Regions from separate parts of the Kitasatospora sp. NPDC023120 genome, predicted to be linked through region 2. Evidence: riboswitches for the same ligand, from Rfam matches in the RefSeq annotation. Region 2 holds a riboswitch; each other region holds the start of a gene.
The links. A riboswitch is a leader RNA that binds a small molecule or an ion and turns the genes downstream of it on or off. The one in region 2 is predicted to bind cobalamin.

Region 1: another riboswitch for cobalamin. It lies ahead of nicT (Nickel transporter NicT); the one in region 2 lies ahead of ACZ3TI_RS09170 (cobalamin biosynthesis protein).
Region 3: another riboswitch for cobalamin. It lies ahead of ACZ3TI_RS25020 (ribonucleoside-diphosphate reductase subunit alpha); the one in region 2 lies ahead of ACZ3TI_RS09170 (cobalamin biosynthesis protein).

The regions. Positions count from the first base shown of each region.
Region 1 covers NZ_JBVHHY010000011.1:70,646-80,723, reverse strand. Annotated here, with positions in the region: gene aroC (chorismate synthase) at 1-364, shown strand, start outside; gene ACZ3TI_RS17920 (shikimate kinase) at 361-882, shown strand; gene aroB (3-dehydroquinate synthase) at 875-1,966, shown strand; gene aroQ (type II 3-dehydroquinate dehydratase) at 1,975-2,403, shown strand; gene ACZ3TI_RS17905 (AAA family ATPase) at 2,499-3,392, shown strand; gene ACZ3TI_RS17900 (Fpg/Nei family DNA glycosylase) at 3,520-4,329, shown strand; gene ACZ3TI_RS17895 (AAA family ATPase) at 4,400-6,391, shown strand; gene ACZ3TI_RS17890 (hypothetical protein) at 6,388-8,061, opposite strand; gene ACZ3TI_RS17885 (ArsR/SmtB family transcription factor) at 8,117-8,500, opposite strand; cobalamin riboswitch at 8,582-8,795, shown strand; gene nicT (Nickel transporter NicT) at 8,828-9,943, shown strand.
Region 2 covers NZ_JBVHHY010000005.1:78,748-88,825, reverse strand. Annotated here, with positions in the region: gene ACZ3TI_RS09200 (class I SAM-dependent methyltransferase) at 234-890, opposite strand; gene cpt (chloramphenicol phosphotransferase CPT) at 990-1,529, opposite strand; gene ACZ3TI_RS09190 (cobyrinate a,c-diamide synthase) at 1,560-2,942, opposite strand; gene cobO (cob(I)yrinic acid a,c-diamide adenosyltransferase) at 2,947-3,552, opposite strand; gene ACZ3TI_RS09180 (putative cobaltochelatase) at 3,558-5,672, opposite strand; gene ACZ3TI_RS09175 (cobyric acid synthase) at 5,719-7,257, opposite strand; gene ACZ3TI_RS09170 (cobalamin biosynthesis protein) at 7,254-8,240, opposite strand; cobalamin riboswitch at 8,385-8,516, opposite strand; gene ACZ3TI_RS09165 (helix-turn-helix domain-containing protein) at 8,715-9,395, shown strand; gene ACZ3TI_RS09160 (alpha/beta hydrolase family protein) at 9,561-10,078, shown strand, end outside.
Region 3 covers NZ_JBVHHY010000017.1:147,722-157,799, forward strand. Annotated here, with positions in the region: gene ACZ3TI_RS24965 (ferritin-like domain-containing protein) at 1-122, opposite strand, end outside; gene ACZ3TI_RS24970 (DUF397 domain-containing protein) at 493-729, opposite strand; gene ACZ3TI_RS24975 (hypothetical protein) at 836-1,057, opposite strand; gene ACZ3TI_RS24980 (DUF5753 domain-containing protein) at 1,277-1,762, opposite strand; gene ACZ3TI_RS24985 (helix-turn-helix domain-containing protein) at 1,813-2,127, opposite strand; gene ACZ3TI_RS24990 (DUF6879 family protein) at 2,103-2,618, opposite strand; gene ACZ3TI_RS24995 (hypothetical protein) at 2,596-2,799, opposite strand; gene ACZ3TI_RS25000 (ATP-binding protein) at 3,033-3,464, opposite strand; gene ACZ3TI_RS25005 (helix-turn-helix domain-containing protein) at 3,694-4,563, shown strand; gene ACZ3TI_RS25010 (DUF397 domain-containing protein) at 4,556-4,777, shown strand; gene ACZ3TI_RS25015 (ribonucleotide-diphosphate reductase subunit beta) at 4,842-5,837, opposite strand; gene ACZ3TI_RS25020 (ribonucleoside-diphosphate reductase subunit alpha) at 5,855-8,254, opposite strand; cobalamin riboswitch at 8,446-8,577, opposite strand; gene ACZ3TI_RS25025 (glycosyltransferase family 39 protein) at 8,651-10,078, opposite strand, start outside.

The DNA of each region.
Region 1 (10,078 bases), on a different contig from region 2:
GCCGGGTTCCAAGGCGCACGACGAGATCGTCCCGACCCCCGAGGGCGTCAAGCGCACCTCCGGCCGCTCCGGCGGCACCGAGGGCGGCCTGTCCACCGGCGAGGTGCTGCGGGTGCGCGCCGCGATGAAGCCGATCGCCACCGTGCCGCGGGCGCTGCAGACCCTGGACGTGCGCACCGGCGAGCCGGCCAAGGCGCACCACCAGCGCTCGGACGTCTGCGCGGTGCCGGCGGCGGGCATCGTCGCCGAGGCGATGGTCGCGCTGGTGCTGGCCGACGCGGTCAACGAGAAGTTCGGCGGCGACCACGTCTCGGAGACCCGCCGCAACGTGCAGGGCTACCTCGACCACCTGATCATCCGATGACCACGCCCGTTGTGGTGCTGGTCGGCCCGCCCGGCAGTGGCAAGTCCACCGTCGGGCGGGCCTTGGCCGAGCGCCTGGGCGTCGGCTTCCGGGACACCGACGCCGACATCGAGGCGACGGCCGGCAAGCCCATCCCGGAGATCTTCATCGACGAGGGGGAGCCGCACTTCCGCGCGCTGGAGGTGGCGGCCGTGCGCGCCGCCGCCACCGGGCACGACGGCGTGCTGGCGCTCGGCGGCGGCGCGGTGACGGCCGAGGCCACCCGTGAGCTGCTGCGCGAGCTGCCGGTGGTCTTCCTGGAGGTCCCGCTGGCCGACGCGGTCAAGCGGGTCGGCCTGGACGCCCCGCGCCCGCTGCTGGCCGTCAACCCGCGGGCCCGCTGGCGCGAGCTGATGGAAGCCCGCCGCCCCCTCTACCTGGAGGTGGCCACCGCCGTGGTCGACACCGCCGGGCGCACCCCCGAGCAGGTCGCGGACGCCGTACTGGAAGCACTGGAGCTGAAGACCACCCATGACTGACACCACCGTCAGGATCCACGTCGGCGGCAGCGCCGGCCACGACCCGTACGACGTGCTGATCGGGCACCAGCTGCTCGGTGAGCTGGCGCCGCTGATCGGGACCCGGGCCAAGCGGGTCGCGATCATCCACCCGGAGGCGCTCACCGCCACCGCCGACGCCATCCGCGAGGACCTGGCCGGCGAGGGCTACGAGGCGATCGCACTGCAGGTGCCCAACGCCGAGGACGCCAAGAGTGCCGAGGTCGCCGCGTACTGCTGGTCGGTGCTCGGGCAGACCGGGTTCACCCGCAGCGACGTCATCGTCGGCCTCGGCGGCGGTGCCACCACCGACCTGGCCGGCTTCGTCGCCGCGACCTGGCTGCGCGGGGTGCGCTGGATCTCGATGCCCACGACTCTGCTCGGCATGGTCGACGCGGCCGTCGGCGGCAAGACCGGCATCAACATCGCCGAGGGCAAGAACATGGTCGGCGCCTTCCACCCGCCGGTGGGCGTGCTGGCCGACCTCGGCACCCTGGAGACCGTGCCCAAGCACGACTACGTCTCCGGCCTCGCCGAGGTCATCAAGTGCGGCTTCATCGCCGACCCGGTCATCCTCGACCTGATCGAGGCGGACCCCGAGGGCGCCAAGACCCCGGCCGGTCCGCACACCGTCGAGCTGATCCGGCGCGCCATCCAGGTCAAGGCCGACGTGGTCTCCGGGGACCTCAAGGAATCCGGGCTGCGTGAGATCCTCAACTACGGCCACACCCTCGGCCACGCGATCGAGCGCAACGAGCGGTACAAGTGGCGGCACGGCGCCGCGATCTCCATCGGCATGGTCTTCGCTGCCGAACTCGGCCGCCTGGCGGGCCGGTTGGACGACGAGACGGCCGACCGGCACCGTACCGTGCTGGCCTCGGTCGGCCTGCCGCTGAGCTACCGGGCGGACGCCTGGCCGAAGCTGCTGGACGCGATGAAGATCGACAAGAAGTCGCGCGGCGACCTCATCCGCTTCATCGTCCTGGACGGCCTCGGCAAGACCTCCGTGCTGGAGGGCCCCGACCCGTCCCTGCTGGTCGCCGCCTACGCGGAGGTCTCGGCGTGACCCGGGTGATGGTGCTCAACGGCCCCAACCTCGGGCGGCTGGGCAGCCGCGAGCCGGACGTCTACGGCGCGACCTCGTACGCCGGGCTGGTCGAGCGCTGCACCGCGCTCGGCAAGGAGTTCGGCTTCGAGGTCGAGGTGCACGAGACCAACTCCGAGCAGCAGATGGTGGAGTGGCTGCACGAGGCGGCCGACGGGAAGGTGCCCGTGGTGATCAACCCGGGTGCGTTCACGCACTACTCGTACGCGATGCGGGACGCCGCGGCGCAGCGCACCGCGCCGCTGATCGAGGTGCACATCTCCAACCCGTACGCCCGGGAGACCTTCCGGCACACCTCGGTGATCGCCGCGGTGGCCTCCGGCACCATCGCCGGATTCGGGCTCGGCTCGTACGAGCTGGCGCTGCGCGCGCTGGCCGAGCAGCTCACCACGCGCTGAGGCAGGGGCCCGTCCTCGGGGCCGGCCCGGCGGCGGACTGTGCCCGCTGCCGGGCCGACGTGTAGTGTCCCCGCTGAGAGGTGTCGGGAGGTTCCGTGACGCAGTACGCCGGAGGCGGGCAGGTCCCGCCGCGTCCCGTCGCTCCGCCGGTGCCGCCGGGGGGCGGTGCGGGGGTGGCCCCGTCGGGGGTACCGGTTCCGCCTCCTCCGCCGCCGGTTCGGCCCGCGCCGGCTCCGGCGCCGGCTCCTGCGCCCGCACCTGCGCCTGTTCCCGTGCCTGCCGCCGGTCCGGCTCCTGCTCCCGCTCCCGCCGCGGTCCCGGTGTCCGCTCCGGCGCCGAGCGCGCCGGTGCCCGCCGGGGGCACCGGGCACTTCGTGCTGCCGTCCGGGATGCCGGTCCAGCTGCCCGCCCACCCGCAGCAGCACGCGCCCACCGGGCCGATCGCCGTCCTGCTGATCGGACCGGCCGGGGCCGGCAAGACCACCGTCGCCCGGTACTGGGCCGAGCGCCGGCCCACGCCGACCGCGCACATCAGCCTGGACGACGTACGGGAGTGGGTGCAGTCCGGCTTCGCCAACCCGCAGTCCGGCTGGAACAACGCCTCCGAGGCGCAGTACCGGCTGGCCCGCCGCACCTGCGGCTTCGCCTGCCGCAACTACCTGGCGAACAGCATCTCCTGCATCATCGACGACGCCGTCTTCCCGGACCGCCCGGCGATCGGTCTCGGCGGCTGGAAGCGGCACATCGGCCCCGGCATGATCCCCGTCGTCCTGCTGCCCAGCCTGGACTCGGTGCTGCGCCGCAACGCCCGGCGCAGCGGCAACCGGCGCCTCGGGGACGAGGAGGTGGCGCGGATCCACGGGCGGATGGCCGGCTGGTACAACTCCGGGCTGCCGATCATCGACAACTCCTACCTGGACGTGGCGGGGACGGCCGCCGAGCTGGACCGCGTCATCCTCGCCCGGCTGATGGGCATGCCGGTCCGCTGATCCGCTGGTCCGCTGATTCGTCGGTCCGAGGGGCGGCGGTGGTGTCGGTGGCGGCTGCGATGATGGAGGCGTCCTCGGGCCCGCGCTGCGGCCCGTCCTGTCGAACGACCCGGGGGAGCTGACGCCCGTGCCGGAAGGCCACATCATCCACCGCCTCGCCGCCGAGAACCGGACGGCCTTCGGCGGCCGCCCGGTCCGGGTCTCCAGCCCGCAGGGCCGCTTCGCCGACGAGGCCAAGGTGATCGACGGGCAGCTGCTCACCGGGGCCGAGGCCACCGGCAAGCACCTCTTCCTCGGCTTCGAGGAGGGCGCCTGGGTGCACGTCCACCTGGGGCTCTACGGCGGCTTCACCTTCGGCACCGGCCCGGCGCCCGCGCCGGTCGGCCTGGTCCGGCTGCGGCTGGAGAGCGAGGACGGCTACGCCGACCTGCGCGGTCCCAACACCTGCGCGCTCGTCACCGACGCCCAGAAGGCCGCCGTCGCGGCCCGCCTCGGCCCCGACCCGCTGCGCGCCGACGCCGACCCGGAGGCCGCCTGGCGCCGGATATCGGGCAGCCGGACGACGGTCGCCGCCCTGCTGATGGACCAGAAGGTGCTGGCCGGGGTGGGCAACGTCTACCGGGCCGAGGTGCTGTTCCGGCACGGCATCGATCCGCACCGGGCCGGGCGCGACCTCTCCCGGAAGGAGTGGGACGCGATCTGGGCGGACCTGGTCGCGCTGATGCGCGAGGGCGTGGCGGCCGGCCGGATCGACACCGTCCGTCCCGAGCACACCCCCGAGGCGATGGGCCGCCCGCCCCGCGTGGACGACCACGGCGGCGAGGTGTACGTCTACCGGCGAGCGGCCATGCCCTGCCTGGTCTGCGGCACGGACGTCCGGACCGAGGAGCACGCCTCGCGCAACCTCTTCTGGTGCCCGACCTGCCAGGCGGCCTGAGGGGGACTCAGCTCCGGTGCGCCCCGATGCCCTTAGGCTGGGGCCCGGGCCGGCCGGAGGGAGCGTACGGGTGGACGACTACGAGGTGTCCAACAAGGTGTCGGGCACGGTGTACGGGAACGTGATCCAGGGCGGGAACGTCACGATCCATTCGGAGCCCGAGGTGCCGATCCCGCATCAGGTGCGACCGGCCCGCGAGTTCTTCGTCAACCGTGAGGGTGAACTCGCCGCGCTCACCGCCGCGTTGCGGAAGCCCGACCGGGGCGGACCGTCGATCGTCGTCTTCACCGGCCTGGGCGGTGTGGGCAAGACCGAGCTGGCGACGAAGTTCGCGAACGAGCACGCGGCGCACTTCCGGGGCGGTGTCCTGTACGCCGACCTCAAGGCCTACCGGCGCGGGTCCGGGGTGGACCTCGCCGGGGTGGTGGGCGGATTCCTGCGGGCGTTCGGTCTGCGCCCTCCGGACGTGGAGGCGGAGCGGTTCGCGGAGTTCCGTACGGCAACGGCCGCGCGGCGGTGCCTGTTCGTCCTGGACAACGCCGAGCACGCCGCCGAGGTCCGCGCCCTGCTGCCGTCCCGGGGGTTGGTGGTGGTGGCGAGTCGGCGGCGCCTGGACGCGCTGCGGATGGACGGTGCCGAGGTGCGGCAGCTGGACCGGTTGAGCGCGGCGGCCGGTGCCGCCCTCGTACGGGGCTGGTTGAGCGTGGGGCGCGGCACCGACGGCGAGGTGGCGGCGCTGGTGGAGCGGTGTGCGGGACTGCCGCTCGCGCTCAATGCCGTCGGCAGCCAGCTGCTGCGCCGGGGCCGGCTGTCGGTGGGGCAGGTGGTGGCCGAACTCTCGGACCGGGGCGCCACGTTGGCGATGCTCGACAACGAGGAGGGGAAGCTCCGCCAAACGTACGACCCGGTGTACGAGCGGCTCTCGCCGCAGGGGCAGGCGCTCTACCGGCTGATCGGCGTGCATCCGGGCTCCTTCGTGTCGGCCGAGCTGGCGGGCGCGGTGGGCGTCGAGCGGCCGGATGAGGCGCTGGACGAGCTGTGCGACGTCCACCTGCTGGACGTGGTCGTCGACGACGGGCCCGAGGACCGCTTCCAGGCCCACGACGTGGTGCGGACGCACGCCTATGCCTGCGCCCGCGAGCTTTCCGGCCGGGTCGAGCTGCTCGCCCGTGTGGTGGCGTACTTCCGGGGCCGGGCCTCGCTGGCCGACCGGGCGATGGGGGCGCGGCTGCGGCTCCAGGAGGACAGCGGCGAGGGGCTGCCCGGATTCGCCTCGGACGCGGCGGCGCTGGAGTGGCTGTACGCCGAACGGACCGACCTGCGCGCGGTGGTGGAAGCCGCGTCCCGGCAGGGCTGGCACGGCGAGGTGTGGCGGCTGTGCGAGTCGCTCTGGCCGCTGTACCACGGACGCAAGCTCTACCAGGACTGGATCGCGACCCACGAGCGCGGCGTCGAGTCGGCCCAGTGGGACAACCAGCCGGCCGCCGTGGTCCGGATGCGCAACCAGCTCGCCCGCGCCCACTTCGAGCGCAAGGAGTACCGGCTCGCCGCCGAGCAGCTGGCACTGGCCTCGGAGCAGCTGCCGCTGGTGGCGGACCGCAGGGTGGCGGGGGTGCTCCACGAGACCGACGGCCTGCTCTGCCTGGCCGACGGCCGCCCCGGCGAGGCGGTGGAGCGGTTCACGCTGGCCCTGGCGGACAACCGGGGCGACGACCACGGCGAGATCGTGCAGAGCTACAACCTGGCGCAGGCGCTGATCGCCGACGGCCGTCCGGACGAGGGGCTGACGGTGCTCGAGGCGGCCACCGCCCGGGCCGTGGACACCCGCGACGACGACATGCTGATGAAGCTGCCGCTGGTCCGCGCCCGCGCCCACCGTGCGCTCGGGCAGCTGGACCTCGCCGTCGCCCACGCCGGTGACTGCGCCCGGCAGGCCGAGTCGCGCAGCCAGTACGCGAAGGAGGCGCAGGCGCACACCCTGCTCGTCGGCGTCGCGGAGGAGCTGGGCGACGAGGCACTGGCGGAGCGCAGCCGTGAGCGGCTGCGGCAACTGGGCGGCTAGGGGCCGGTGGTGAAGGACACCCGGGTGCGGTGCTCGCCGGTGCGGACGGTGAGCCCGTGCTCGGGGAGGCCGGCCGGGTCGCCGCCGCCGGCGAGCCAGCAGGCCACGGCGGAGCCGAGCAGGAGCGGGTCGATGCCGGGATCGGGGCTGCCCCAGTCGGGTTCGGCGCGGGCCTCGAGAAGCAGTCCGGTGTGCAGCCGGAGCAGGTGGCGGGCCGGGCCGAGGGCGGCCACCGCGACGGCGAGGCCGGGGAGTTCGGTGGCGGTGTCGGCGAGCCAGCGGGCGGCGGGGCGCTCGGCGTGTGGCTCGGTGCGGGCGAGGACCTCGGCGGTGTAGCGCAGCGCGTCGCCGGGGTGCTCGTCGGTGAGCGCGTGGAAGCCGCGCGGGGTGTGGTCGTCCGGGTCGAAGGGGTAGCGCCGCAGGCTGACCTCGGTGCCCTCGCTCTTGCCCTCGACGTCGTAGGCGGTGGGCCGTTCGGTGGTGCCGGGGCGGGGGACGGGCTTGGGGTAGGGCGGCAGGACCGGTTCGTCGGCGGGTTCGTCCAGCCGGTCCAGGAAGGAGTAGAGCAGCGGGCGCAGCACCCGGGCGGACTCGCCGCGACGGGCGAGCGAGCGGTCGGTGATCCCGCTCAGTTCGGACGGGTCCTGGGCCAGGGCCCGTTCGAGCTGGGCAGCGAGGTCGCCGTCGGGGTCGAGGACGGGTGCGGCCTGGCCGAAGGCGTAGCCGGGGGAGTGCGGGTCGAGTTCGGCGGCGCCGGTGGCGACGAGCACGGTGGGCCGTCCTAGGGCGGCGCCGTAGACGGAGACCGAGCCGTGGTCGCCGATCAGGCAGTCGGCGGCGACCAGGGCGGCCTGCCAGCCCTGGTGGGGCGGGATCAGGCGCAGGCCCATCCGGCGGGCGCTGTCGAGCAGGGCCTCGGGGTCGTGCCGGCTCCAGATGTTGGGGTGCAGCACGACGGCCACGGTGTACTCGTCGGCGGGCAGTCGGCGGACCAGGCGCTGGGGCAGGTCGGGGCGGCGGCCGAATAACGAGTGCTCGCTCCAGGTGGAGTTGACGACGACGAGCCGCCGGCCGTCGACGGCGCCGAGTGCGGCGCGGTAGGCGTCGCGGGAGCGGCGGCTGCGCAGCATCCGGTCGAAGCACGGGTCGCCGACCACCCGGGCGACGTCCAGGGCCTCGGGGCAGGAGATCCGCAGGCGGTCCAGCTGCTCGGGGTGGGAGAGGCCGAGGACGTCCACGAACACCCGCCCGCGGTGGGTGAGTTCGTTGCGGGAGAGGCCGGCGGCGCTGACGGTGTCGCCGGTGGACTCGGTCACCAGGCGGTTGTAGCCGGCGCCGTGCGGGAGGACGACGAGGCGGGCGTCCAGGCGGTGCATGGAGGAGTGGACGGCGCAGGAGACGGCCAGGTCGAAGCGGTGCCGGACGGCGTCTTCCCAGTCCAGCACGGTGAACCCGGGCAGTGCGTGCAGGTAGTCGTCCAGGGCCCGGTCGGCGAAGGCGGAGCCGGGGTTGACGGTGAAGTAGCGGGCGATGCCGTCGGGGTTCAGCAGGGCGAGGACGTCCAGGACCCGGGTGGCCGAGGTGAGGGTGCGGGCGACCGCCAGCACGCGGGCCTTGATCGGTCGGGTGTTCCAGCGGTCGGCGGGCCAGGCGTGGGGGTGGGACGGCACGCCATGATCGTACTCATCCGGGGTGCCGCCCCGGGGGCTGTTCCCCGAGTGTCGGTCAGCCCGCCGCAGCGGTGGGCTCGTGGTGTTCGGCGGCGGCGCACTCGTCGAGGAGGGGGCGCATGCCCTCGTCCACGAGCCGGTAGCGCACCACGCGTCCGTCCTTGTCGCCGGTGACCACGCCCGCGGTGCGGAGCAGCCGCAGGGCCTGGGAGACGGCGGGGTCGCGCATGCCGGTGGCGACGGCGAGGTCGGTGACGGCGAGAGGGCCGGCCCGGTGGAGGGCGAGCAGCAGGGCGAGCCGCCCGGGGTCGGCGAGCAGGGAGAACCGCTCGGACCAGGACCGGACGTGCGCGGTGTCGCCGATCGCGGCGATGGCCTCGCAGACCCGGTGTCCGTCGATGGTGCGGTGGCCCGCGCGGTCGGCCGGTACGAGATGCATGCGGGCATTCTTGCAGGCGGTGGGCTGTGATCCTGAACACCTGCGCAGGTGCGCAGCCTTGCATGGGTGGGGCGGGACCCCTACGGTGTAGCCCGCCGTGGTGCTCGGGAAGACCGGTGACGGACCCTCAGGGGTCCGGAGTCCGGAGCGGCCCTCGCCACTGTGATCGGGTCGTTCCTTCGTCCGCGATGGAACGCCGTCCGTGTCCACGACGCCACTGGGTGCCCCGCGCACCTGGGAAGGCGGGCACGGACGTCCCGTAAGCCAGGAGACCGGCCACGGCACTTCACGAAGTGATTCCACGAGGTGCTGGAGCGTGATCCGGAGATGACCCTGCCCGAAACCGTCGCCGCTGATGCGAAGGCGGCGCCGTCGGTGCTGCCCACCTTCAGGTGGAAGCGCGAGGACACCGTCCGTACGGCCGGGCTGATGGGTGTGATCCTGGCCATGCACGTGGTGGCCTTCGGGACGCTCATCTTCCTGGTGGCGCCCGAACGGTACGCGGTCGGTACCCAGGTCTTCGGGGTGGGCCTGGGTATCACCGCGTACACCCTCGGCATGCGGCACGCCTTCGACGCCGACCACATCGCGGTGATCGACAACACCACCCGCAAGCTGATGGCGGACGGGAAGCGGCCGGTCTCGGTGGGCTTCTGGTTCGCCCTCGGGCACTCCTCGATGGTGGTCATCATGGCCGCCCTGGTGGCGGGCGGCGCGCAGCTGGCGAACACGCTGATGGACGACGAGTCGACCACCCACAAGTGGCTCGGCATGATCGGGACGACCACCTCCGGCGTGTTCCTGTACCTGATCGGCGCGCTCAACCTGGCGGCGCTGCTCGGCATCGTCAAGGTGTTCCGGGCGATGCGGGCCGGACAGTACGACGAGGCCGAGCTGGAGGCGCACCTCGACTCCCGCGGCTTCATGGCCCGGGTGCTGAACCGGGCGACCCGATCGATCACCCGGCCCGGGCAGATGTTCCCGGTCGGCATGGTGCTGGGCCTGGGCTTCGACACCGCGACCGAGGTCACCCTGATGGTGATGGCGGGTTCTGGTGCGGCCTCCGGGCTGCCCTGGTATGCGATCGTCTGCATCCCGCTGCTGTTCGCTGCCGGGATGAGCCTGTTCGACACCCTGGACGGGACGTTCATGAACTTCGCGTACCAGTGGGCCTTCGCCAACCCGGTGCGCAAGGTGTACTACAACCTGACCATCACGGGGCTGTCGATCGCGGTGGCGTTCATCATCGGCACCATCGAGCTGGTCGGCGTGCTGCACGAGAAGCTCGACCTGACCGACCCGGTGACCGGCTGGATCGCCGACATCTCGCTGGACAACGTCGGCTACGCGATCGTCGCGCTGTTCGTGGTGGTCTGGGCGCTGGCGATCGGGTACTGGAAGCTCGCCAAGGTCGAGAAGCGCTGGACGCCCGAGGGGTCATGAGAGTTGCTCATGGGGCGAGGTCATGAGCGCGGCTCATGGAGCGAGGTCATGAGAGTTGCTCATGGGGCCGGGGCATGAGTGTTGCTCATGGCGCTGCCCCATGAGCCGCACTCATGGGGCACCGTCATGAGCGCG
Region 2 (10,078 bases):
GCACCCGACCCACCTGATCTGCCGCGCCTGCTCCGTCGCCGCCCGCCCCCACCGCCCCTGCCTGGACTGCGGCGAGCCCGCCGACTCCCGGTCCCCCGCCGACGGCCGCGAGGACGTCTTCATGGGCGCGGTGGCGATCCACACCCGCCTGCGCTGCGCCCGCTGCCACCGCGGCGACGCTGTCAACGGCACCTTCGGCAACGGCGGCTGACCGGTCGTTCAGGGGCGGGCGCTCAGCGGTACGCGATCAGCGCGTAGCGCTCGTCGCGCACCGGACCGCCCCGCAGCCCGGCATCCCCGCTGAGCGGCTCGACGCGCACCTCGGACACCAGCGGCCGGACGGCTGAGGCGAGTTCCTCCGCCCCGACCCCGCCGGCCCACGGCAGCGGCGGCGCCCCGGCCGCGTACGGCGTCACAGCCTGCCCGGCCTCGCGCCACCGGCCCTCCACCAGCACCAGCCGACCAGCGGGGCGGAGCAGACCCACCCAGGTCCGGAGCGTCTGCTCGGGCTCGGGCAGGGTCCAGACCAGGTGGCGCGACAGCAGCACGTCGAACCGCTCGCCCCCGACCGGCGGCGCCGCCGCATCGCCCACCAGGAACCGCCCCGGCAACCCCGCCGCAGCCGACTTCGCCCCCGCGCGCTCCACCATCCGCGGTGCCAGGTCCACCCCCGTCACCCGGTGCCCGTCCGCAGCGAGCAGCACCGACATCGAGCCCGTGCCGCACCCCACATCGAGCACGTCACAACCGCCACCCGGCACCCACCCCCGAAGCCGTCGCACCCAAGCCGCCCGGACCGCCTCCTCCCGCACCCCGTGGTCGGGCTCCTCGTCGAAGGCCTCGGCGGCCGCATCCCAGTACTCGGCAATGGCACGGCTGGAGTCGCTCATGCCGGGCATCGTCGCAGGGGCCACTGACAGTCGGTGGTTCGTCGGAGCGTCCGGTCGGCCATGCGGGGGAGCGGGCGCGCCGAACTCCCGGCAGTACGGTCAGCTGCCGGACGCCGCGACCCGCGCGGCGATGACCCGCGCGCACTCGGCGGCGGAGGCCCGCGAGCTGTCCACCACCAGGTCGTACCCGACCCCCTCGTGCACCGCCTCCGCCTGCGCCGCCGCCATCCCGGCCACCCGGTCGCCGCGCGCGGCCTCCCGGGCGGCGGCCACCGCCGGGTCGCAGCGCACGCCGACCCAGAGCACCTCCAGGCCCGCCAGCGCTGCCCGCCAGCGGGTCTGCGAGGCCGTGGTGCCGAGGAACACCTCGTCCACCACGATCCTGGCGCCGGCCCGGGCCATCGCCGCCACCCCGAGCGTCCAGGCGGCGTCCAGTTCGGCGAAGACCGGCCCGACCTCGACCGCCCCGTCCCCGTCCGTCACGCCGCCGATGCCCTCGCTCCCGCCCAGCAGCGCGGGCGGCAGCGCGTCGACCAGGGTGTCCGCGCCGAGGTGCAGCCACGGCTGGGGCAGCAGCTCCTGCAGGCAGCGGGCGATGCTCGACTTGCCGGAGCTGGAGCCGCCGTTGAGGACGATCACATGGATGCGCGCATCCTACGGCGGCGCAGCTTACCGCGACCCCCCGTGAGCCGCCGCGGCGGCCGCGAAGGAGGAGGCCAGCGCCGGCGCGCCCGCCCAGTGCAGGTGCAGGTACGAGGCGTGCACGTTGCCCCCGGCGAAGCCCTCCGTGCGCGGTCCGGTCGGCAAGTGCCAGCCCCACGCGGGGTGTTCGCCCGCGCCCGGTTCGCAGACCGTGCGGTGGAACTCGTGTCCGCGCAGCCGGGTGCCGGCTGCCGCCAGCGGCGAGTCGTGCAGGGCGACCGCCTCCCGGTAGCCGAGGGTGAGGCGTTCGGTCATCCGGGCGTCGGCGTCCAGTACGCCGCACATCGGCAGGCCGTCCAACTCCCGCCCCAGGTAGAGCAGTCCGGCGCACTCGGCGGCGATCGGCCCGCCCGATGCGGCGAACCGCCCGATCGCCGAGCGCAGTTCCGCGTTCCCGCTCAACTCCCGCACGTACAGCTCCGGGAAGCCGCCGCCGATGACCAGCCCGGCCGTCCCCGCGGGCAGCGCGGTGGCGTGCAGCGGGTCGAAGGGGACGACCTCGGCCCCGGCCGCGCCGAGCAGTTCGGCGTTCTCGGCGTACGAGAAGGAGAACGCCGCGCCGCCCGCCACCGCGATCCGCGGCCGCCCGGCCACCGGGGTGACCTCGGCCGACGCGTCCCACGGCTCGGCGTCCAACTCGGGTGCGGTACGGGCGAGTTCGAGCAGGGCGTCCAGGTCCACCGAGGAGGCGACCAGGTCGCCCATGTCGGCGACCGCCTTCAGCGCCTCCGCCGAGCGCTCCACCGCCGGGATCAGCCCGAGGTGGCGGGACGGCGTGGCGACCGCCGCCGAGCGGCGCAGCGCGCCCAGCACCGGCACGCCGGAGCCCTCCTCCAGGGCCTCGCGCAGCAGCTGCTCGTGCCGGTCGGAGGCGACCCGGTTGAGGATCACCCCGGCGAGCCGCACCTGCGGGTCCCAGGAGGCGAAGCCGTGCACCAGCGCGGCGACCGAGCGGGACTGCGAGGAGCCGTCGACCACCAGCACTACCGGCGCCCGCAGCAGCTTGGCGACGTGCGCGGTGGACGCCAGCTCCCCGCGCCCGGAGGCCCCGTCGAACAGGCCCATGACGCCCTCGACCACGGCGACGTCCGCCCCCGCCGCGCCGTGCAGGAACAGCGGGGCGATCCGCTCGGGCCCGCAGAGGAAGGCGTCCAGGTTGCGGCCCGGGCGCCCGGCGGCGAGCGCGTGGTAGCCCGGGTCGATGTAGTCCGGACCGACCTTGTGCGGCGACACCGCCAGCCCGCGCGCGGCGAGCGCCGCGATCAGGCCGGTGGCGACGGTGGTCTTGCCGGCTCCGGAGGAGGGCGCGGCGACGACGAGGCGGGGGATGTTCACGGGGCTGGCGCTCAACGCTCTACCACTCGATGCCGCGCTGGCCCTTGCGGCCGGCGTCCATGGGGTGCTTGACCTTGGTCATCTCGGTGACCAGGTCGGCGAAGTCGGTCAGTGCCTCGGGCGCGTACCGGCCGGTGATCACGACGTGCTGGCTGCCCGGACGGTCCTTGAGTACGGCCACCACCTCGTCCGCGTCGACCCACCCCCAGTGCATCGGGTAGGTGAACTCGTCGAGCACGTAGAAGCGGTAGGTCTCGGCGGCGAGGTCGCGCTTGACCTGCTCCCAGCCCTCCTTGGCAGCCTCCTCGCTGGACATCTCCTGCTCGGCGGAGCGCTGGATCCAGGACCAGCCGGAGCCCATCTTGTGCCAGTCGACGGTGCCGCCCTCGCCGGAGGCGCCGAGCACGCGCAGCGCGTTCTCCTCGCCGACCTTCCACTTGGCGGACTTCACGAACTGGAACACCCCGACCGGCCAGCCCTGGTTCCAGGCCCGCAGCGCCATGCCGAACGCGGCGGTGGACTTGCCCTTGCCCGGGCCGGTGTGCACGGCGGTGATCGGCAGCGTGCGGCGTTGACGGGTCGTCAGGCCGTCGTCGGGAACGCTCTCGGGGACGCCCTTGGGCATGGGGATCAGGCCGCCTTTCGGATCGAGGTCGTACGGACGTCGCCGCGGCCGGCCGCGGGACGGTTCTCGCGGACGAGCGAGGCCACGCCCTCGGCGCGCAGCTCGTCCAGGCTGACGGCGGTGCCGCCGAGCTGCCCGGCCAGGGTGCGGGCCAGGCCAAGCCGGACCGGGCCGGACTCGCAGTCCAGCACCACGCTCGCGGTGCCCTGCGCGGCGAACAGCGCGGCCGCGCGGTGGGAGCGGGCGAGCGCGTCGCGCCCGCCGGTGGCCCGGCCGTCGGTCACCACGACCAGCAGCGGGCGCCGGCTGGGGTCGCGCAGCCGCTCGATCCGCAGCACCTCGTGGGCGCGCAGCAGCCCCTCGGCCAGCGGGGTCCGCCCACCGGTGGGCAGCGACTCCAGCCGGGCCGCGCCGACCTCCACCGAGGAGGTGGGCGGCAGGGCCAGCTCGGCGCCGGTGCCGCGGAAGGTGATCATGCCGATCTTGTCGCGCCGCTGGTAGGCGTCCATCAGCAGCGACAGCACGGCGCCCTTGACGGCGGTCATCCGCTGCCGGGCGGCCATCGAGCCCGAGGCGTCGACGACGAACAGCACCAGGTTGGACTCCCGTCCCTGGCGCACCTGTTCGCGGAAGTCGTCCTTCTGCAGCACCAGCGCCCGCCCGCTGCGCCCGCGCGCCACCTGGTGCGGCGCGGCGGCCTGCAGGGTCGCGGTCAGGTGCAGCCGGCCGAGCGCGCCCTGCGGACGGCGGGCGCGGATGGTGTGCCCGCCGGTGGTCTCGGCGGGGGAGCGACGGCCCTGGGCGCCGTGGCCGGTGCCGCGGACGGTGAACAGCTTGGTCCGGTACGGGTCCCCGGCCGCGGCCGGCGCCGACTCCCGTGCGGGCGCGGGGTGTTGGGCCGGGACGGGCTGCTGCGGCTGCTCGCCGGCGGAGTCGGTGTCCGCCGCGGAGGGCTCCGGGGCGCCGCCCTCGGACGGCTCGGGAGCCCCGCCGCCGTCCGGACCGCCGCCGTCGGGGCCACCGCCGTCCGGGCCGCCTCCGTCGCCAGGACCGTCGCCGTCACCGTCCCCGTCGCCCTCCGGCTCCGGCTCCGGCTCGTCCTGCCCGGCGTGCTCCTCCAGCGTCCGGTCCAGCTGCTCCTCGTCCAACCCCGGCGCGTCGAAGGGGTTGCGGCGGCGCCGGTGCGGCAGCGCCAGCCGGGCGGCCTTGCGGACGTCCTCCTCCAGCACCTCGGTGCGCCCGTCCCAGGCGGCGAGTGCGACGGCGGTGCGGGCCATCACGATGTCCGCGCGCAGACCGTCCACCTCGAACGCGGCGCACACGGCGGTGATCTGACGCAGCGCCATATCGGTCAGCTCGACCTTGGGCAGCAACTCCCGCGCGGCGGTGATGCGTTCGGCGAGCGCCCGTTCCTCCGCGGCGAACCGTGCGGCGAACCCGGCCGGGTCGGCGTCGTACGCGAGCCGCCGCCGGACCACCTCGGCGCGCTCCGCCGGGTCCCGGGTGGCGGCGATCTCGACGGTCAGGCCGAACCGGTCGAGCAACTGCGGCCGGAGCTCGCCCTCCTCCGGGTTCATCGTGCCGACCAGCAGGAACCGGGCCGCGTGCCGCACCGACACGCCCTCGCGCTCGACGTAGGAGCGGCCCATCGCGGCGGCGTCCAGCAGCAGGTCCACCACGTGGTCCTGGAGCAGGTTCACCTCGTCGATGTAGAGCACACCGCGGTGCGCCTTGGCGAGCAGCCCGGGCTCGTACGCCTTGACGCCCTCGGCCAGTGCGCGTTCCAGGTCGAGCGAGCCGACGATCCGGTCCTCGGCCACGCCGACCGGCAACTCGACCAGCTGGGACGGGCGTTCGTGGACTCCGGCGGCGGAGGCGTGCGGCCCGTCCGGGCACTGCGGGTCGGGGGCGGCGGGGTCGCAGGCGAAGCGGCAGTCGTCCACGGCGGCGATGGACGGCAGCAGGCCGGCCAGCGCGCGCACCATGGTCGACTTCGCGGTGCCCTTCTCGCCGCGCACCAGCACGCCGCCCACGGCCGGCGAGACCGCGTTCAGCAGCAGCCCGAGCCGCAGGTCGGCCATGCCGACGATCGCGGTGAACGGATAGCGGACGTCACTCATGCCGTGCCCCACTCCTGTCGTGCCCGGTCCTGCGGTCGTACCCGGCTCATGCGTCACTCCCAGGTGCCCCGGGCGCCAGGAACGGCAGCGATCCGGCCGCCGGCACCCCGCCCTCGATCAGCTTCCACAGCGCGTCGGTGTCGGCGTGCTCCTCGATCAGGTCGCCCAGCCGGTCCAGCCGGGCCTCGCGCGCCGCGGCGAAGGAGGTGTCCGGCGCCGGGACGAACGCCCGTCCCGCCAACTCGGCGACCTCGCGCAGGAATTCACGACGGAAGGCGTCGTTCTCCAGGACGCCGTGCCAGGTCGTGCCCCAGACCGCGCCCACCCGGCAGCCGTCCATGCTCCGCCCGAGGCCGTCGGAGACGAACGCGTCCCCGCCCTCGACCGCCACCACGCCGTGGTGGATCTCGTAGCCCTCGACCCGCTGTCCGTACGCCTCGCCGACCGGCCGCGCGAGCACCTTCCCGGCCCCGAACCGCACCTGCGTCGGCTGCAGGCCCAGCCCCTCGACGACGCCCGCCTTGGACTCCACCTCGTCGACGATCCCGCGCGCCAGCATCTGGTAGCCGCCGCACACCCCGAGGATCGGCAGCCCGGCCGCCGCCCGCGCCTTCAGCGCCGGCTCCAGGCCGCGCTCGCGCAGCCAGGCGAGGTCCGCCACGGTGGCCCGGGTGCCGGGCAGCACCACCAGGTCGGCGTCGGCCAGCTCCTCCGGCCGCGTGGCCCAGCGCACCAGCACGCCCGGCTCCTGCGCCAGCGCGTCCACGTCGGTGAAGTTGGACAGCCGGGGGAAGCGCACCACGGCCACCCGCAGCACGTCCGCCCCGAGCGGGCCGCGGCCGTCCACCCGGTCCACCACGGTCGACAGGTCCAGCGAGTCCTCGGCGTCCAGCCACAGTCCGGGCAGCATCGGCAGGGTGCCCAGCACCGGACGGCCGGTCAGCCCGTGCAGCATCTCCAGCCCGGGCGCCAGCAGGCGCGCGTCGCCGCGGAACTTGTTGACGAACCAGCCCGCCACGTGCCGCTGGTCCTCCGCCGACAGCAGCGCCAGCGTCCCGTACATCGCCGCGAACACACCGCCCCGGTCGATGTCCCCGACCACCACCACCGGCAGTCCGGCGGCCGTGGCCAGGCCCATGTTGGCGATGTCGCGGTCGCGCAGGTTGATCTCGGCGGGCGAGCCGGCCCCCTCGCAGACCACCACCTCGTAGCGGCGGCGCAGGTCGGCCAGGCACTCCAGGGCGCGCTCCAGCAGGACGGGCTTGCGCTCGCGGTAGTCCAGCGCGCCCACTTCGGCGACCGGCTTGCCCAGCAGGACCACCTGGCTGCGGCCGTCCGCGCCGGGCTTCAGCAGCACCGGGTTCATCGCCGCCTCCGGCTCCACCCGGGCGGCCTGCGCCTGCATCGCCTGGGCGCGGCCGATCTCGGCACCGTCCAGGGTGACGAAGGAGTTCAGCGACATGTTCTGCGCCTTGAACGGCGCCACCCGCACGCCCTGGCGGGCCAGCCAGCGGCAGATGCCGGCCGTGACCACGCTCTTGCCCGCGTCCGAGGTCGTCCCCGCGACCAGCAGTGCGTTCGTCATGCCCTTCCCCTCTTCCCCAGGAGCGCGCGCAGCAGGACGTGCCCCGCGACCGTCGTACCCAGCGCCAGCGCGCCCACCCGCCGCGAGAGCGTGCAGGCCCGCTCGATGTCGTCCACCGTCACCGGCCGCAGCTCCGCCCCCAGTACCGGCCGGTGCTCCACCCTCGTGCCGTACCGCAGCGTGCCGCCCAGCCGTACGCCCACCGCGCCGGCGAAGGCCGACTCCGCCTGGCCCGCGTTCGGGCTCGGGTGCGCGGAGCCGTCGCGCCGCCAGACCCGCCAGGCCGTCCGCGGTTGCGGGGCGGCGGCCACCGTGAGCAGCGCCGTCAGCCGGGCGCCCGGCCAGCCCGCCAGGTCGTCCAGCCGCGCCGAGGCCCAGCCGAACCGGGCGTAGCGCGGCGAGCGGTGGCCCACCATGGCGTCCAGGGTGTTCACCGCGCGGAAGGCCAGCAGCCCGGGCGTGCCCGCGAGGGTGCCCCAGGCGAGCGCGTTCACCACGGCGTCGGCGGTGTTCTCGGCGACCGACTCGACCACCGCGCGGGCGATCTGCTGCTCGTCCAGCGCGCTCGGGTCACGCCCGCACAGGTGTGGCAGCCGCTCCCGGGCGGCCGCCAGGTCGCCGTCCTTCAGCGAGCGGCCGACGTAGCGGGCCTCGCGGGTCAGCGAGGTGCCGCCGAGCACCGTCCAGGTCGCGGCGGCCGCCAGCGCCGCCCGGCCCAGCGGCCGCCGGCCCACCGTACGGTCCAGGGCGAGCGCGCCCGCCGCGACCGCGCCCACGCACAGTGCCGTGTACCCGGCCCCGGCCGCACGGTCGTCGCGCCACAGCCGCCGCTCCAGGCGGGTCGCGGCGCTGCCGAAGGCGGCCACCGGGTGGCCGCGGCGCGGGTCGGCGAAGCGGGCGTCGGCGGCGTAGCCCGCGGCGGCGCCCAGCGCGAACGCGGCGGCGTGGGCGAGCGGTCGCGAGGTCAGTGCGCGGACGGTCATCGGCTGGACGCCGGAAGACGACTCGGCGTGGAGCCGAACGAGGCGGCAGGACAGCTCGGAGTCCGGCGTGGCGGTGGGGCAGCCTGCATCGCGTGCGTGTCCTCACTCAGGGTCCGCGCCCTGGATCGACGTAGCGGGGGCGAGAGTCTCCTGGCTTCCGGGTCGGACGCACCCCCGGGGCCTTCCAGCGGCTTCTGACGGCCCGCCGTGGCGATAGTTCCGAGCGTGCTCCCCGGTGACAGTGGCGGGACCGCGCCGGACTCGCACCGGCTTCCTCTCCATGCCTCCGATTGGCCCCAGGATCCCATCACGGGCCAGAACCGGGAGTCAACCGAGGTCACGGAGGGGTTGGTCACACGGGCGACCCCGCTGACACCCTGTGGGATCGCCCAGCGGAGCGCCGCCCCCGGACGTGCCGCTTCGTGCGTTCGGGTGCTGGGGGGCGCGCCGGGTCCGCGCCTACCGTTCGGTGGCATGCGTCGCAGAAAGCCCCCCGCCCCACCGCCCCCGGTGCCGTTCTCGCCCGCGGCCGCCCGCGCCCACCGGGCCGGCCTCGGCCTGACCCCCGAGCAGGTCGCCGAGGGCATGGCCGCGCACGGCGTCCGACTGCTGCCCGCCCACGTCCTCGCCTGGGAGAGCGGCGAGCTGCGCCCCAGCGAACCGGAGTTCATCGCGCTCGCCCGTGCCCTCTGGTGCCCCGCCGCCCAGCTGATGGGCACCCGCCCGGTCCGGCTGCGCGACCACCGCATCGCCCGCGAACTCGGACAGGCCGCCGTCGCCGACCGCACCGGCACCACCCTCGACGCCTACCGGGAGGCCGAACTGACCGGCCACTGGGACGGCGACGAGGAGCAGACCCGCGCCCTCGGCGAGGTCCTCCACCTCGGCCTGCCCGAACTCGTCGAGGCCACCGGCCGCGCGGGCGCCCTCGACCACCTCCTGCGCCAGTGCCTCGGCGGCCGCTGGCAGCCCCAGCTCCACGCCCTCGCCCGCATCGTCCCGGCTCCCGCCGACGCCCTCGCCGACGTCCTCGCCGCCCTCCACCAGGAGCACCACGTCCCCACCCACTGGGGTGCCACCACCCGCGCCGCGCCGCCCCCCGCCACCGACTCCCTCACCCCCCGCTTCTGGCACCTCCTCACCGAGGCCCTCTGATCTCACCGTCGGCGCTCCCCGACACGCGCCGGGCCCGCTCCCCGACACGCGCCGGGCCCGCTCCGCGTGACCCGGACGGTCCAGCCCGGTGGCCGGGCGGGCGGGGCGCCGGTGGACTGGTGCACGAACACCGTCCGGTCCGTGACCGAGAGAGCGGGGAACGATATGCGCTGGGGAACCGCTGCCGTCGTGGCGGCCGCCGCCGTCGGGGCCGGGGCCGTCGTCCTGGTGATCGGCCGGCGGGCGTCCGAGCGGATGGTCCGTCCGGTGACCGACGGCCAGGAGTCCGGGCCGGTCCTGGTCCGGAGCCTCGGCGCCGGGCGGATCACCTTCAGCCGCGGCCCGGAGAGCCTGCACCCCGGCCGCTGGGCGGTCGAGTGGGCGGACGGCGGGCACGCGGTGGTCGAGGAGGTCCTGCACAGCGACGAGCAGGGCGTCACCCGTCGGCTGGTCCGCGCCGACCGGGGCACCCTCACCCCCGGCACCGAGGTCCGCTTCACCCCGCGCGTCCACCTCGGCGACCCGACCCGGGCGCTCGGCCTCGCCTACACCGAGACCGCCGTGGACGGCGAGCTCGGCGCCCTCCCCGCCTGGTACCTCGAGGGCAAGCGCGGCACCTGGGTGGTCCTGGTCCACGGCCCCGAGGCCGACCGACAGCAGACCCTCCCGGTCCTGCCGGTCCT
Region 3 (10,078 bases), on a different contig from region 2:
GAGAGCTCCAGCATGATCGCCCGCTGGAGGGCGTCCTTGAGCTCCTGCTCCGTCCAGTCCTCCTCGGCGATGTTCATCAGCTGGACGATCGCGTCGCTCTCGTAGTCCAGGATTCCGGTCATCGGCACGGGTGGGCCCCTCTCGGTCGGCGGGTGTTCGTCGTGCGGCTGTGCGCGGAACGTAGCCCGGGGCGGATCGTGCGTACGCGTGGGAGGTCGGTGTGGCCCGGGAGTTCATTCGGACGGGCGGCGCGTGGCGGGCGCTCGACGGGAGGTGCGGGGCCCGGCGCGGCGACCGGTCCTCCGGCGTGAACTACCGAGCGGGCTACCCGGTCGGGCAGGGGATGCTCGGCCAGGCCTTGTTGGGGCACACGATGACGTAGTGGCCCGACCAGCGGCTGTCGGACACCCAGCGGGACCACACCACGTCGGAGCCACGGGCGAGTTGGTCGAGGGCGAGGTCGCGGCGGGCGGCGGTCGGGAGCCAGGGGCCTCAGACCGAGAGGCCGAACCGGGCGGGGTCGATCCCGGCGGTGGTCAGCTCCTCGGCGGTGAACAGCAGGGGCGCGCGGTCGGGGCGCTTGGAGTCGCCGAGGGCGTAGACGCCGTGCCGCACCAGGCCGAGGGTCACGCACGACTCGCCGTCGTCGCCCCCGCCCTGGTTGCCGCCGCACGCGCGGTTGAACTCGACCCGGGAGAGGTCGAGTTCGTACAGGTTGTGATCGGTCATCGCCTGCACCTTCCGGTGTCGTGATGGGGCCGCACGGAACGGCCCCGCTCCGCCCAGGACTTGGGCGGACGTGTGAGGAGTCAGCTCCAGAGGCTGATGCGCGTGGTCAGCTGCTCGACGGGAACTCGGCGGGAGGGGCGTCCGGCTCGAACAGCGGCCGGACCAGGGCCAGGCCGTCCTGCGCGCCCACGATCTCGACCAGCCGCCCGGTGGTGAGGTCCTTCCGGACCGGATTGTTGTCGACCAGCGCCATGAGTTCCGCGTGCGTACGGCGGCGCTTCGGCGGCGGGCTCGTTTCGCTCGGCTGTGCGGAATTCGTGGCGGGCATGGTGGCTCCCGGGATCCTGGAAGAGTTTCGGGGAGCCACCAAATTACGGGAGGCCCGGCCCGACTCCTGTGCGCTTTCCTGTTCCCGAAAGAATTAGGGGTGGCTACCGTTGTGGTGCAGGAAGTCGGAGGAGTCGACTTCCTGCGCTCGGCTGCTCGGCTACCGACCTTGGGGTGCTTCCCGAAGGCGGGAGGCCCATTGTGGACCGAGGATTGCGTGCTACCGGCCGCCGTCCTGTTCCTCCAGGAACTCGTCCCGGATGTCTTCGAGCATGCGCCGCATGGGTTCGCCCGTCAGAGCCTTGACTTCGAATCGAGCGAACCGCGCCAGGTATAGCTCCACGTCTTTCGGCTCGCTGGTGGTGATTTCCGCATGGGGGATCTCCACGATCACCATCCGATTGTCGTAGACGACGAACGATGAGGACGGCGCTTCAGTCATCGGTGCGGTCAGTGGCACGATGCCGATCGACACGTTGGGGAGGCGAGAGAGCGAGATGAGCCGGTCCAGTTGGACGGCCATCTCGGGTGGGGAGACAAGCCGCCAGCGCAGCACCGATTCGGTGATCAGGTAGCGGAACGACTTGGCGGACTCGAAGAGTACGGCTTGACGTTGGAGTCGGGCGCCGACGGTCCGCGACAGCATCTCGTCTGTCAGGTCCTTCGTGTTCAGGATGGCCCGGACATACTCGGGTGTCTGGCACAAGCCGGGGATGCAGGACGGCTGGAAGATCCGTTGAACGGCAGTCTCGGCCTCTACGGCCTGGATGGCGCCTGGTGCAGGTGGAACCCACTGCGGCGATACAAACGCCAGGCCGTGGCCTCGGTAGCTTCCCGACGGGCTGTCTCGACCAGGCCGGCCCGAACTTCATCGGACACTCCGATGGCCGTGAGGATGCGGTCCACGTCCATCGCCGTCGGGGTGAGCTTCCCCGTCTCGATGCGGCTCAACTTGGACGGAGACATGGCAGCGCTGCGGGCGACTGCTTTGGCCTCCTTCCCGCTGGCCTTTCGCAGTTCCCGCAGCGTGCTACCGATGTTTTCCCTCACCTGCTGTTGTATCGCTCCCACCAGGCCGTGAACGGCTCAGCATGATCCAAGGCCGTGTCTCGCCAGTGAACCCACTTGTGCACGTCGGCCTCCTCCTCTGCGCCGAGGAACCCGCCTTCGTCGTCATAGGTCATGGAAACGGTCGTGGACTCATCGAACATCCAGAAGTCGGGAACGCCTTCGAGAGGGTTCCACTTCTCCGTGATGTCGAGGATGAAGAACTCCTCGCCAGCCGTGGCGTTCGTCCGGTATCCCCAACCCAGCTCGAATTGGAGGTACGGCGTGAGCGGCCGCGCCAGGACGTGGACCCGGTACATCCGGCGACCGGCGTCGGTGTTCCGTCGGACCTGCGCCAACCACATGGCGTTGTAGTCGGCAGGCTGAGGCTCTCCGGCCAGGAACGCCTGATATGTATCGACGTTGCCGGACTTGCTGTAATCATCGAGTGTTTCCAGCCGGAACGCCTCCTGCTGAAATCCGTCGAAGGCGTCAGGAGAGATGGTCACGGGCAACCCTCATCAGGAGATCGATCGGGATTCGTACAGCTGTCTCGGTGTCCGGAAGCTGCATTGTCGCCAGCGCTTCCGGATCCTCCACCTTGAAGCCCTGGACGACCAACTCCCCGGTGTCAGTGGCGTAGATAGTCGGACATGGCCCCTTGTCGCAGGAGCTGTCGAGTTCGGTCAGCTTCATGGCTGTTGCCTCCCCTTGGCTTCTCGCTCGATGTTCCCGACTCCGAAGGCGCCGGGTCAAGAATTCCTTTCGAGAACGAGAAATCGGTCGGGTGCGTGGGCCGTCTCCGCCCGGCGTGAGCGCCGGGCGGAGACGGGGAGAGCGCACGCGCTCCCAGAGGACGGGCAGTGCGTGGTCCAGGGTGCGGAACTCGGTGGGCCTCATGATGTCCGTGATCCCCGCCCGGACGGCGCTCACGCGGCGGCCGTCTCGGGGCAGATGTGGCACCAGACGAACTTTCCGATACCGCCGTCGCGCGGGGAGCATCCCCACTGGGTGGCCAACTCGTGGACGAGGAGCAGGCCTCGGCCGGCCTCGGCGTGCTCGGAGGCGTCGCGGAGGGTGGGCTTCTCGCTGTCGGCGTCGTGCACCTCGATGCGGAGGGTGTCGTCCGCGGCGAGGTGGAAGCGGATGAAGATCAGGCGTCCGCGCGGGGTTCGGGCGTGCCGCACGGCGTTGGTGACCAGCTCGCTCACGAGCAACTCGCCGGTGGGGAGCAGCGGTTCACCGGAGGGGTGGGGGAGCAGCAAGTCGCGCAGCTCCTGACGGGCGGCTCGGGGGGACTCGGGGTGCTTGGGCAGCCAGCAGGTCTGCTCGGTGGGGGCGGGGGAGATGGTTTCAGGCATGGCGGGGCCACCTCTGGAGTGTGCGGGTGACAGCGGCTGAAGAAGGCATGGGAATGCCCGGGTGAAGAGCCCGCCGTGATCACGTTGTGTCGTCTAGCGGACTACGTTGAGTAGCATGCCCCCCCGGTTCTTCTGGAGTGCAAGTCTCGACTTTGGAAATGATCAAAGATTGTTGTCGCGGGCAGAGGGCGGCAGACTGGCAACGCACATACCGCTGGGAGGTCAACGCGTGCCCGTGAACAGGAATCCGACGGTTCGACAGCGACGTCTGGCTCGGACGCTCAAGGAGCTGCGGGTTGCTGCGCGGATGACGATGGCGCAGTCCGCCAGGCAACTGGACTGCGCCGAGAGCAAGATCAGTCGGATCGAGGCCGCACAGTCCGGTATCAGGCTTGTGGATCTCCGGCTGCTACTTGACCTCTACGGCGTGACGGACCAGGCGACGCGTAGCCGGTTGGAGGATCTGGCGCGCGATGGGCGGCTGCGTGGCTGGTGGGACCGGTATTCGGATGCGCTGTCGCCCCTCTATGCGGACTACATCTCGTTGGAGGCTGATGCCTCGGACGCCTACAGCGTAGAGACCTTTCTTGTCCCAGGGCTCTTGCAAACCGAGGACTACACGCGAGCTGTCGTGCGGGCGCAGATAGAAGACGCCACCGTTGAACAGGTCGAGCAGCTGACGAAAGTCCGACGGGAACGGCGCTCAGTGCTGGAGCGTGAGTCTCCGCTCCGGCTCTGGGGCGTGCTGTCGGAGTCCGTGCTGAAGCACCAGATCGGTGGGCGGGCGGTGATGCGCGAGCAACTCGACTACCTGCTGGTCATGGCAGACCAGCCGAACATCAACGTCCAGGTGCTGCCGGAGGATTCGGATGTCCACGCCGCGCTGTTCGGGCCGCTCGTCATCCTGAGCTTCCCCGAGAGTACCGAGACGGATGTCGTGTACGTGGACAGCCTCCTCAGCACGCTCTACATCGAGGAGCCGGGAGAGGTCTTCAAGTACTCCAACCTGTTCCGGCGGGCGTTGGCCGAGTCTCTGCCTCGAAAGGAATCAGTCGCGCTCATCGAGCGCATCGCGAAAGGAATGCACAGCGATGAGTAGCATCCACGAGGGTGCAGCCGCTGCTGACCTCATCTGGCAAAAGTCGTCGTTCTCAGGCGCGCAGAGCAACTGTGTGGAGGTTGCGGTTGGCGTGACCGGGGTCGTGCCGGTCCGTGACTCGAAGGACCCCGACGGGCCTGCCCTCCTCTTCCCGGCTTCGGCGTGGTCTTCCTTCCTCGCCGGGGTCAAGCTCGGCGAGTTTCCGACCGATTGAACTAACAGCGGTGCCCCGCACGGGCTGTGGCCGTGCGGGGCACCGCTCTCGTCGTATCCGACTCTTAGAAGTCGTCGTCGAAGGAGACCGAACCCTCGACCGCCACCTGGTACGCCGACACCCGGCGCTCGAAGAAGTTGGTCAGCTCCTGGACGTTCTGCAGCTCCATGAACCCGAACGGGTTCGCCGAGCCGTACCGGATCGGCAGGCCCAGGCGGGCCAGGCGCTGGTCCGCCACAGCCTGCAGGTACTCGCGCATCGAGGCGGTGTTCATGCCGGGCAGGCCGTCACCGCACAGGTCCTGGGCGAACTGGAGCTCGGCCTCGACGGCCTCCTCCAGCATCTCCGTGACCTGCTTGGCCATCTCGTCGTCGAAGAGGTCGGGCTCCTCCTCGCGGACGGTGTCCACCACGGAGAACGCGAAGTCCATGTGCATGGACTCGTCGCGGAACACCCAGTTGGTGCCCGTGGCCAGGCCGTGCAGCAGGCCCCGGCTCCGGAACCAGTACACGTACGCGAACGCGCCGTAGAAGAACAGGCCCTCGACGCACGCCGCGAAGCAGATCAGGTTGAGCAGGAACGCCCGCCTGTCCTCCTTCGTCTGCAGCGAGTCGATGTGGTCGACCGCGTTCATGTACTTGAAGCAGAACTTGGCCTTCTGCGCGATGGAGGGGATGTTCTCCACCGCGGCGAACGCGGCCGCGCGGTCCTCCGGGTCGGGCAGGTAGGTGTCCAGCAGCGTCAGGTAGAACTGCACGTGGACGGCCTCTTCGAACAGCTGCCGCGAGAGGTACAGCCGCGCCTCGGGCGAGTTGATGTGCTTGTAGAGGCTCAGCACCACGTTGTTCGCGACGATCGAGTCGCCGGTCGCGAAGAAGGCGACCAGCCGGCCGATCATGTGCCGCTCGCCCTCGCTCAGCTTGGCGAGGTCGGCGACGTCGGAGTGCAGGTCCACCTCCTCCACGGTCCAGGTGTTCTTGATCGCGTCCCGGTACCGGTCGTAGAACGACGGGTAGCGCATCGGGCGCAGGGTCAGCTCGAAGCCGGGGTCGAGCAGCATCTTGCGGTCTTCGGTGCTCACTGGCAGGCCTCGCAGGACTCGGGGTTCTCCAGGGAGCAGGCGATGGCGTCCTGTTCGGCCTGGGTCATGGTGGGGGCGGGAACCGGCACGGCGGTGCGGGCGGTGCCCGACGCGGCCTGGGCGATCCGGGTGGCCGGGCGCGAACGCAGGTAGTAGGTGGTCTTCAGACCGACCTTCCACGCGTAGGCGTACATCGAGCTGAGCTTGCCGATGGTCGGCGCCGCCATGAAGAGGTTCAGCGACTGGCTCTGGTCCAGGTACGGCATGCGCGCCGCGGCCAGGTCGATCAGCGCGCGCTGCGGCAGCTCCCAGGCCGTCCGGTACAGCGAACGGACCTCGGCCGGCAGCCAGCTGAGCTCCTGCACCGAGCCGTTGGCGTCGCGCAGCGAGTCGCGGGTCTGCTGGTCCCAGACGCCGAGCTCCTTGAGCTCGCGCACCAGGTACGGGTTGACCTGCAGGAACTCGCCGCTCAGCGTCTCGCGCTTGAACAGGTTGGACACCTGCGGCTCGATGCACTCGTACACGCCGGCGATGGACGCGATGGTCGCGGTCGGCGCGATGGCCAGCAGCAGCGAGTTGCGCAGGCCGGTCTCGGCGATGCGGGCGCGCAGCGCGGTCCAGCGGTCGGCCCACTGCGGGGCGGCGGACGGGAAGTGGTCGATGTGCAGCTCGCCGCGGGCGGCGCGGGTCTCGCCGTACGCCTCGTGGCGGCCCAGCTGCTCGGCCAGGTCGGCGGAGCGCTCGTAGGCGGTGAGCATGATGCGCTCGGCGATCAGGGTGGACAGCTGCTTCGCCTCGGCCGAGTCGAAGTCGATCCGCAGCTTGAAGAAGACGTCCTGCAGGCCCATCACGCCGAGGCCCACCGGGCGCCACCGGGAGTTGGAGGTGCCGGCCTCGGTGGTCGGGTAGAAGTTGATGTCCACCACGCGGTCGAGGAAGGTGACGGCGGTACGCACGGTGGCGTCCAGCCGCTCCCAGTCCATCGCGCCCAGCAGGTCGTCGGTCGAGGCGCCTGCGGCGACGTGCGCACCGAGGTTGACCGACCCCAGGTTGCAGACCGCGGTCTCGGAGTCGTCCGTGACCTCCAGGATCTCGGTGCACAGGTTGGAGGAGTGCACCGTGCGGCCCGGCAGCGCGGTCTGGTTGGCGGCGCGGTTGGAGGCGTCCTTGAAGGTCATCCAGCCGTTGCCGGTCTGCGCCAGGGTGCGCATCATGCGGGCGTACAGGGTCTGCGCGGGGATCGTGCGGACGGCCTTGCCGGCCAGCTCGGCCTTGCGGTACGCCTCGTCGAAGTCGGCGCCCCACAGGTCGACCAGCTCGGGCACGTCCGCCGGGGAGAACAGCGACCAGTCCTCGTTGGCGTTGACCCGGCGCATGAACTCGTCCGGGATCCAGTGCGCCAGGTTGAGGTTGTGGGTGCGGCGGGCCTCCTCGCCGGTGTTGTCGCGCAGCTCGAGGAACTCCTCGATGTCGGCGTGCCAGGTCTCCAGGTAGACGCAGGCGGCGCCCTTGCGGCGGCCGCCCTGGTTGACGGCGGCGACCGAGGAGTCGAGGGTGCGCAGGAACGGCACGATGCCGTTGGACTTGCCGTTGGTGCCGCGGATCAGGCTGCCGCGCGAGCGGATGCGCGAGTAGGACAGGCCGATGCCGCCGGCGTGCTTGGACAGCCGGGCGATCTGCGCGTAGCGGTTGTAGATCGAGTCCAGGTTGTCCAACGGCGAGTCGAGCAGGTAGCAGCTCGACATCTGCGGGTGCCGGGTGCCGGAGTTGAAGAGCGTCGGAGAGGAGGTCAGGTACTCCAGACGGCTCATCAGGCCGTACAGCTCGGCGACCTCGCGCACCGACTGCTCGCTGTCGCCGACCGCCAGGCCACAGGCGACGCGGAGCAGGAAGTGCTGCGGGGTCTCGACCACCTTGCGGGTGATCGGGTGGCGCAGCAGGTAGCGGGACTGCACGGTGCGCAGGCCGAAGTACTCGAAGCGGTCGTCGCCCGCGGCGTCGATCAGGGCGTCCAGGGCGGCGGCGTGCTTGGCGACGAAGGCCGCGGTGGTGTCGCCGATCAGGCCCTCGGCGTGGCCGACGGCGATCGAGGCGGAGAAGGACGTGGCGCCCTGGCTGTTCGCCTCGTCGACGATCTCCAGGGCGAGCAGCCGGGCGGCCAGCTTCGAGTACTGGGGGTCCTCGGCGATCATCGACGCGGCGGCGTCCACGGCCAGCCCGCGCAGCTCGGCGAAGTCCGAGCCGGCGTGGCGGCCGCGCAGCGCGGCGGCGGCGACATGGCCGGGGTCGACCTCGGGGAGGTCGGCACTGCGGTCGGTGAGCAGCCGCAGCAGGGAGCCGCCGGGGTCGGAGACCGTCGGGTCGGTGAAGGCGGTACCGGAGCCCTGGGCGGGCAGGGTGGCTGAGGCAGCGGTGGTCAAGGCGCTCTCTCCTGGCGGCGATCGGCGGCGGTGATCGGGGGCCGCCGGGCCGATCGGGGCAGGGGAGCACGGCACGAACGCAAACGGCGTCGCGCGAGGTGTCTCCCCGGCCCGCCCGCGAGGCCCGGAGGGGTACTACTGGTGCTGGCGCGGCCTCTGCGGGAGGGCCGTGGCGCACGCCGCCGGCAGGTACTCGGACTCGCGGGGACGGCTGCTCCAGCCGCCCGCACACCGCTGCGGGGCAGTCCCGGATTCCCACCGGGTTCCCCTGCATCGACAGCAGGAGTGAGCATACATGTAGTGGCGCCGGACTGCGGCGGCACCATATGTTGTGGCTGTCGTGTCGCCGGTGCGGGCGGGCCGGGTGGGCCGTCAGTGCTTGAGATAGACCTTGTACGTGCTCGAATCGCCGGTCGGCGAGGTGAATTGGGCGACCAGCCGGTACTGTCCGCCTACCGCCAGAGCGGCGCTCAGGGCCCGGTCGGTGGCGCGCGGCGCGGTGCTGTCGAGGACGACCATGGTGAACCAGCCGTCGCGGATCGCGGCGACGCTCCCGTCGTCCCCGTGGTGCTGTACGCCGGCGGCGTCGCGGTAGTCCGTGCCGGTGCGCGCGGAGACCCACTGCTCGGGTCTGCTGACCGCGCCGAGGTAGTACTCGGCGAGTCCGTCGACCTCGGTGAGGTAGCGGCCCTGCGGCACCGCGTGCACCCGCAGGACGGCCAGCAGCCGGCCGGAGTCGGGCCCGTTCTGGTAGCGCAGGGCGGACTGCTCCAGGCCGAGGGCGAGCAGCGCGACCCAGACCAGGATGCCGAGCTGGGGGTGGCGGAAGTGGGCGCCGACCAGCCGGGTCAGGCCGACCCCGGCGAGCGGGGCGGCGAGCAGCATCCCGTACCCGAGGTGGCGGAACAGCGCTCCCGAGGTGCCGGTCCACAGGTGGGCGGCCGGGACGAGCAGGGCGGTGGCGGTCAGCACGGTGCCGAGCAGGGCACGCTGGCCCCGGGTGGAGGGGACGGACTCCTTCTCCGGCGCGTCGTGCTCGTTCATCTGCTCGTGGCGGGCGTAGGCGACCGTGCCGGCCACCGCGAGGACGGTGAACAGGCCGGCCCACTGGAGGGTGGAGAGCAGGATGGAGCCGGCCGAGCCGGGGGCGTTGCCGTGCGAGGGCGACCACTCGGCGACCTTGCCGAGCGTGCCGTACGGCAGCAGCAGGACGGCGGTGCCCGCGGCCAGCAGCAGTGCGCGCAGGGCGGCCGGACCGGGTCGGCGGTGCGGACGGGCGGTGGCCAGCGCGAGGGCGACCAGGGCGGGGACCGCGAGGGCCGCTGAGTAGGCGACGGCGCAGGCCAGCGCGGCGGCCGGGGCGGCCGTCAGGACCAGCGCCGGATGGCGCCGGGCGGTGAACACCGTGGCCCAGGCCGCGAGGGCGACCAGCAGCACGGCGAGGGACTCGGGGGCGGCGTAGAAGCCGACCACGACGGTGGACTGCAGCACGGCGTAGACGGCTATCGCGCAGATGGCGACCCGCTCGTTGAACAGCCGCCGGGTCAGCGAGTACAGCAGCACCGTGGTGACCAGCGCGAAGCCCAGGCTGAGCAGCCGGATGCCCCAGATGCCGTTGGCGTCGGCGGCGGCGCCGGCCAGCGGCGGATAGAGCCAGGGCGAGCCGTTGATCCGGTCGACCAGGTCGGTGGTGACCGGGGTGCCGTGCAGCAGGTGGGCGAGCTGCTGGCGGCCGGCCACCATGGCGGCGGCCTCGTCGGGGTGTGCGGCGGCGAGCAGGCGCAGCGAGAGCGCGGCCTG